2 linked regions of the Mucilaginibacter paludis DSM 18603 genome follow. The protein of the gene in region 1 interacts with the protein of each later gene in a pairwise test. Links are inferred from orthologs where the notes say so. Each region holds a gene or a part of one and is shown on either strand. Other genes may lie near its edges.

Evidence for each region.
Region 2: the proteins of MUCPA_RS09405 (region 1) and dnaE interact in binary tests that used the Escherichia coli proteins (3 or more experiments, as listed by UniProt). The link is inferred for Mucilaginibacter paludis DSM 18603 from one-to-one orthologs.

The regions. Positions count from the first base shown.
Region 1 is NZ_CM001403.1:2,288,051-2,291,074, reverse strand. Bases 18-2,951 are described here. They hold MUCPA_RS09405 (DNA polymerase III subunit gamma/tau), read right to left. Parts: upstream 2,419-2,951; coding sequence 616-2,418; downstream 18-615. Other genes in these bases: MUCPA_RS09400 (ParM/StbA family protein), read right to left, coding at 2,620-2,951; MUCPA_RS09410 (hypothetical protein), read left to right, coding at 105-530. Outside these bases: more of MUCPA_RS09400, read right to left, coding at 2,952-3,024. UniProt on the Escherichia coli protein: Part of the beta sliding clamp loading complex, which hydrolyzes ATP to load the beta clamp onto primed DNA to form the DNA replication pre-initiation complex.
Region 2 is NZ_CM001403.1:1,903,597-1,907,832, forward strand. The notes cover bases 48-4,193. They hold dnaE (DNA polymerase III subunit alpha), read right to left. Parts: upstream 3,836-4,193; coding sequence 248-3,835; downstream 48-247. Other genes in these bases: MUCPA_RS08075 (XAC2610-related protein), read right to left, coding at 48-166. Also shown: more of MUCPA_RS08075, read right to left, coding at 1-47. UniProt on the Escherichia coli protein: DNA polymerase III is a complex, multichain enzyme responsible for most of the replicative synthesis in bacteria. This DNA polymerase also exhibits 3' to 5' exonuclease activity. The alpha chain is the DNA polymerase catalytic subunit.

The DNA.
Region 1 (3,024 bases):
ACGATTTCTAAATGACATACCGGTAAATGACTTTAGTCACTTTTAATATACCGTGTTTTTTTGGCAAGGTTTTTAAAGTAGCTTTGATATAAAACTATAAACCAATGAACAAACAAACATTTTACCCTGGTTTTAATGATGATAGTGAAGACAGGGACCGGAAATTGAAAGACGAATTAGGAGAAACGATAGACAAGGAAGATCTGAGTTTTAATGAGGATGAGCAAAGCTTTGAATACGATGTAAAAAGCGACGACCCGGATTATGACCATCCCGACCCTTACAATACGGCGGTGAAAAATGGTGGCGATATGGATTCTACCTACGACGAGGCAAACCCCGTAGCTGTTGATGAATATATTAAGGACGAATCGTTGGAGATGGATGCCGATAAATTAGGTATGCACGTGAGTAACACCGAAGATCTGGAAATTGATCCTATTGATGAAGTTCTTTCGCGTACACAGGAAGATGACCGCGATGATCTGGATGAAGAAGGCTATCCAAAAAACGACGAGCCGATGAAATAAATTGAGATAATGTGTCTGCCGGAGTTATAATTAAGCGGAAAGGCTGATCGTAACTCCGGGCTGCACTTCCTTCAAAATTCGATTATTATTCAACCTCCAGGTTAAATCGTTTTTTTAATTCGGCCAGGTCTGGGTTTTTGGTGGCCATGTGCTGGTACTTATCCTGTGCGGAGTATAATCTTTTGGTGGCCTTTACCTCGTCAATCCGCGTTTGTATCTCGATATCGAAATTTTTTAGCGATGTGCGCAAAAAGTTTAAAATAAAGGGCTTCTCATCTCTAAATGCGTTCTCCTGTACTTTGGTGCCTGCAATTACTTCAAATACATAAGGTTTAAGCATAACGGGGGCATTAGTAGTAAAAATACTGAGCAAATTCTTTTTACCGTCTTCTTTAACCTTCGCTGTATAGTGGTGCCAGTATTTTAAAAAGTCGTCATACGTAAAATTTTCCCTGTCGGTGCCTTTTAAATAGGGGTCGTCTTCTTTTTCTACTTCCGTGGCAACACCCTTGCCCAAATCTTTAAGCGAAGGTATTTTTATGGAGCTCGACGCGATATGCTGATTCGGAATAAAAATGGGCGGCTTTTCGGCTATCGGTTTTTCTACAGGCTCTACTTTAGCAGGTGCTGTTAAGGCTGGAGTTACACTAACAGGTTGGGTTTGGCTAACCTGTGGTGTGCTTACAGGCGCGGTTTTATCAGGTGCTTCGGGCTCGTTTGCTACTAAATCAGGTTTTTTTTTTACCTGCCCTTCGGGCTGGTTATTATTAAAGTTAGTTTGAGCTAAGTTGAGGGCGGCCATTATATGGCACATTTTGAGTAAGGCCAGCTCAACCTGCAGCCTTTGGTTTTTACTCAGTTTATAATTTAAATCGCACTGATTGGCAATGTTCATTGCCGATAGCAGGAACGAAACCGTTGCCGCCTGCGATTGCTCGATGTATTTTTTGCGGATGCCTTCGCTCACTTCGAGCAGTTTTAGGGTTTCGGCATCTTTACCTACCAACAGGTTACGTAAATGCTCGGTTAAACCGGATATAAAATGGCTGCCATCAAAGCCTTTTGAAAGTATCTCATCAAATAACAGTAATGTTTTGGCCGTATCCTCGCTAAGCAGGCTTTGGGTTACGTTAAAGTAATAATCGTAATCTAAAATATTCAGGTTATCAATTACCGAACGATAAGTAACATTCCCGCCCGAGAAGTTAACGATCTGATCAAACATCGATAAAGCATCGCGTAAGCCGCCATCAGCTTTTTGGGCAATGATGTGCAAGCCGTCAACCTCGTAACCGATGCTTTCTTTTTGGGCGATGGATGCCAGGTGGCCGGCCATATCATCAACTTTGATCCTGTTAAAATCAAATATCTGGCAACGGGATAATATAGTAGGCAGTATTTTATGCTTCTCGGTAGTAGCTAATATAAATATAGCGTATGATGGTGGTTCTTCCAGCGTTTTCAGGAAGGCGTTAAAGGCCGCCTGCGATAGCATGTGCACCTCATCAATAATATAAATTTTATACTTACCGGCCTGGGGCGGTATGCGCACCTGCTCAATCAGGCTGCGGATATCCTCAACCGAGTTGTTTGAGGCGGCATCCAACTCGTGCACGTTAAAAGAGTTACCCCGCTGGAAGGCCTTGCACGAATCGCACTCGCCGCAAGCTTCAATACCGGCTTGCAAATTGGTGCAGTTAATGGTTTTGGCCAGGATACGCGCACAGGTAGTTTTACCTACACCACGTGGCCCGCAGAATAAAAATGCCTGCGCCAGCTGATTATTTTTTATAGCGTTTTTTAGCGTGTTGGTTATATGTTGTTGGCCCACAACGGTATCAAAGGTAACCGGGCGGTATTTACGGGCCGAAACAATAAAATTATCCATCGCAACTAAATTAGAAATATCTGCGGGTATGTGCAAATGAAATACGCGGGGCGGATCAGGGAATATCTTAGATCAATCAACACGCAGCTAAATAACAGTGCCGAAAGTTATTTAATGCTGATTACTGTACTAACAAACATTGATGTAAGCCACATCTCGTGGCTTACATCAATAAAAACCGACTGGTTTGTTTTTAACAGCTTATAAACTGCTTATTTTGGAAACAACGGTGTAAGCGTTGCCTATATCAAGGCCAACGGCCTCATTAATGTCGCCGCAGCGTTGGTACGATTTAAGGCAGTAACCCAGGCTGGCCATATAGCTCGGTTCTGGCGGAATAATTACATTCAGCACGCCGTCAAATTCTTCACGGAAACAGTTGGCCAGGTCTGTGTAAAGGGCACCGCCCCCAACCAGGTAAAGTTTGCCGGCTTTGTCAAAGTCGGTATCGGTAAAGGTTTTCTTTAAGGTGGGCGATATAACCTCCTTATAATAATTGAGTAACTGGCTGCGGCGCAAATCGGTCAGGTCCTTCCGCTTGCGGTCAACCACAATGCTGCCGCCCTGAAAACTCTGGTTAATCATGTGTTCATTCTTCATGCCTAA
Region 2 (4,236 bases), 380 kb from region 1 along the record:
TTATTACTATCGACAAATCATCGCTTAAAAACGCCTTATACCGTTTACCGTCAATTTTAGCTTTGGCTATATGGCTATCCAGCGTATCAGATCGTTTGCCCGCCAGTACAATCGTCACTATAAAAAAATAGGCGAGGGTAATCATCCATTTTATCACAACCTTCATAATTAAAAATTGAACGTTCCAAAAAAATTTGACAACTTTTTAAAAGTTGTCAAATTTAAAGGTGTCAGGATTCAGGGTGCGCTAATTCAACACCGGAACCAACTTGGTCAAGGTCTTAATCTCTTCCAGCAAATCGTCGCTCGGGTTAACCTTAAACGTTTTGGAGGGCATATCAACCAGCAAGGCTTCGTCCCTGTCCTGAATTTTAAAGCGCAGGGTACAGTTCTTTACCGGGTACTTCTGGTTGTTCACCGTGACCAGTTCCTGCAGGTTGTTCAGCATCTCCGTATTCAGGTCGGCCAGGTTCAATATCACCGTGAGCGATTTGGTAAACTTATCGCGCATCTCCGAAAGCAGGCTCATCTGGGTAATACGCAGATCCCAGTTGCCTTCCTGGCGAAATTTCTCTTCCACATTCCCTTTGATATGCAGAAAATAGCCGTCAACCATCAGGTTACGGAATTTAACATAGTCATCCCCGAAAAGGGCAAATTCGTACGAATCAAAATAGTCTTCAAAAACAAAGGTGCCGAATGGCTTGCCAGTTTTGGTGGTTTTATGCTGCACGCTGGATAGTAAACCGCCGATGCTGAGTTCGGAAGCAGTTCTGCGCAGGTTATTGAAGGCTATTTCGGTTTCCTCGCCGCCTTCCTTATTCTTCATCCGTTGAATCAGCTTTAAATCGGCCACGGTATGCTTGCAAAAACGCTCCAGCTCAATTTTGTAATTATCTAAAGGGTGGCCGGTTAAATAAATACCAATTACTTCCTTCTCGTATTTCAGCTTTTCAATCAACGGAAATTCCTCGGCCTCGGGCATGGTAGGCTCCGGGATATAAGAAGCTACCGAACCGCCGAATAATGACGACTGCGAACTGTTCTGTGTATTCTGGTAATCGTTGGCATATTTGGTGAGCCTTTCTATACCGCTCAAAACACCATTCTCTGTTTTGGCAAAAAACTGGGCGCGCTTAAAGCCAAAACTATCAAAGGCACCGCTGTAAACCATGTTTTCGTATGATTTACGGTTTACGGCCTTTGTGTTCGATCGCTGGGCAAACTCATAAACGGATGTAAAGGCGCCGTTTTTATCGCGTTCTTCTATAATACTTTCCACCGCCTTATCGCCAACACCCTTAATCCCCGAAAGACCGAAACGGATGTTACCATTGCCGGTAGCGGTAAACAATACCGACGATTCGTTTACATCCGGCCCTAAAACCAGTGTACCCATGCGGCGGCACTCTTCCATAAAGAAAGAGATCTTCTCCATGTTATTCTGGTTATTCAATACCGAGGCCATATATTCCGACGGATAATGCGCTTTAAGATAAGCTGTTTGATAAGCCACCAGCGCATAACAGGTAGAGTGCGATTTGTTAAAGGCGTATTGAGCGAAGGCCTTCCAGTCGTTCCATATTTTGGTCAGCTTATCCTTGGGGTGCCCTTTGGCTGTAGCACCCGATACAAACTGGGCCTCCATCTTGTTCAAAATCTCAATTTGCTTTTTACCCATGGCCTTACGCAACACGTCGGCATCGCCTTTACTAAAGCCGGCCAGTTTTTGCGATAAAAGCATCACCTGCTCCTGGTACACGGTAATACCATAGGTTTCGGCCAGGTACTCCTCCATGTCGGGCAAATCGTATGTAATGGGTTCCAGCCCGTGCTTACGCTTAATAAAGTTGGGGATATACTCTATCGGGCCCGGGCGGTAAAGCGCGTTCATGGCAATTAAATCCTCAAACTTATCGGGCTTCAGGTCGCGCAGATACATCTGCATCCCATCGCTTTCAAACTGGAAGGTACCGTTGGTATCGCCGCGCTGATAAAGCTCATAAGTTTTCTGGTCGTCCAGGTCTATGTAATCAATATCAATCTCGCGCCCGTGGTTTTGTTTGATCATCCGCAGGGCACCCTTAATAATGGTAAGGGTTTTAAGGCCCAAAAAGTCCATCTTAATAACACCCGCGTCTTCAATCACCCGCCCATCGTATTGGGTAACCAGCAGGTCGGAGTCTTTGGCTACGGCTACCGGCACAATGTTGGTTAAATCATCCGGCGCGATGATGATCCCCGCAGCATGCACACCGGTGTTACGTACCGAGCCTTCGAGCTTTTCGGCAGCACGCAAAACCTGCGACCGCAGATCGTTACCTTCCAATATAGCCTTCAATTCCGGCACCTGTTCTATGGCGTCTTTCAAGGTGATACCCAGGGTATCGGGCACCAGCTTTTTCATTAAGTTAACTTCGGAGAGCGGCATATCCAGTACCCGGCCCACATCCTGTATACTGGTACGGGCAGCCATGGAGCCATAAGTGATAATTTGCGCTACCTGGTTTTTGCCGTATTTTTCAACTACATAATCAATTACTTTCTGCCTGCCCTCATCATCAAAATCCGTATCAATATCGGGCATCGATTTACGATCCGGGTTGAGGAAACGCTCAAACAGCAAATTGTACTTCATCGGATCGATATTGGTGATCCCGGTACAATAAGCCACTACCGAACCTGCCGCCGAACCCCGGCCGGGGCCAATAAACACGCCAATATCACGACCATGCTTAATAAAGTCGGCTACAATTAAAAAGTACCCCGCAAAACCCATGGTGCGGATGGTGAAGAGCTCGAAATTGATGCGTTCTTCGGTTTCGAGGGATATATCGATATATCTTTCTTTGGCCCCCGTAAAAGTTAAGTGCTTTAAATACTCCCATTGGTTAAGGGTATCGCTTTCGGGGCCGGTGTGGATTGCAAATTCGGGCGGAATAGGGAAGTTGGGCAACATAATGTCGCGCTTCAGCTTCAACACATCTACCTTATCAACAATTTCGTTGGTATTATCTAATGATTCGGGGATGTCATGAAACAACTGCCCCATTTCGGCCTGGGTCTTAAAGTAGAACTGATCGTTAGGGAAACCGAAGCGGTAACCTTTGCCACCTTCCTCGTCGGTAGCTATGGGCGTACTTTGCATATCGCCGGTATTTACGCAAAGTAAAATATCGTGCGCGTTAGAGTCCTGCTGATCTACATAGTGCGAATCATTGGAGCAGATGGTTTTAACGTTGTACTTTTTGGCATACTTCAACAAGGTATTGTTGATGATGGTTTGCTCGGGTATTTCGTGGCGTTGCAGCTCAATGTAATAATCTTCGCCAAACAGATCCAGCCACCATTTAAATTCGGTTTCAGCTTCTTCTTCCGTTGCCTTTAAAATGGCCTGCGGCACCGATGCGCCTATACAGCAACTGGTAGCAATTAAACCTTTATGGTATTTTAAAATTAATTCCTTATCAATACGCGGCCATTTGCTGTATAGCCCCTCCATATACCCCAGGGAGCATAATTTAATCAGGTTTTTATAGCCCTCTGCATTTTTGGCCAGGAACAGCTGGTGGCGCCTTACATCTTTTTTCTCTTTGGTAAACTGCTTTTTGTGCCTGTCGTCAACCACATAAAATTCGCAGCCTACTATGGGCTTTACATTATGCTTGCCGGCTTCGGCCACAAATTTAAACACGCCAAACATGTTGCCGTGGTCGGTAATGGCCAGGGCCTTCATACCATCGGCGGCAGCTTTTTTGTAAAGTTTGGATATATCGGCGGCGCCATCCAACAGCGAAAATTGCGTATGTACGTGTAAATGTGAAAAATCGGGCATGGCAAAAAAATCTGGTACACTAATATCTTAAAGCGGATAACAAAAGTACCAAAAAAACAAAGCTAAAACGGAGTACTGTTGAAAAAATCGGCAGATCTTATTCAAGCCATTGACAGTTATAAGCTTATCATCGAACTACCAAAAATAAAAAATAAAGGGCCATCATGGGTGCTGTTAACATCGGCCTCCTTGCCATTTGGCTTTACCTCCGGCTAACCGGGAGCAAAACTTATTACAGGTTAAAAAAAGCAATTATTGAGACAGGGAATTATTAAGATGGCTTCATTTTCAAACAATCAGGCTATACCATTTTAAAAACTATCAAAACTCGTTCATTTTGGAGCGACGAAAGATTACATTCATCACGCAAGATGAGTACAAAACAAAATCACAATATGGTA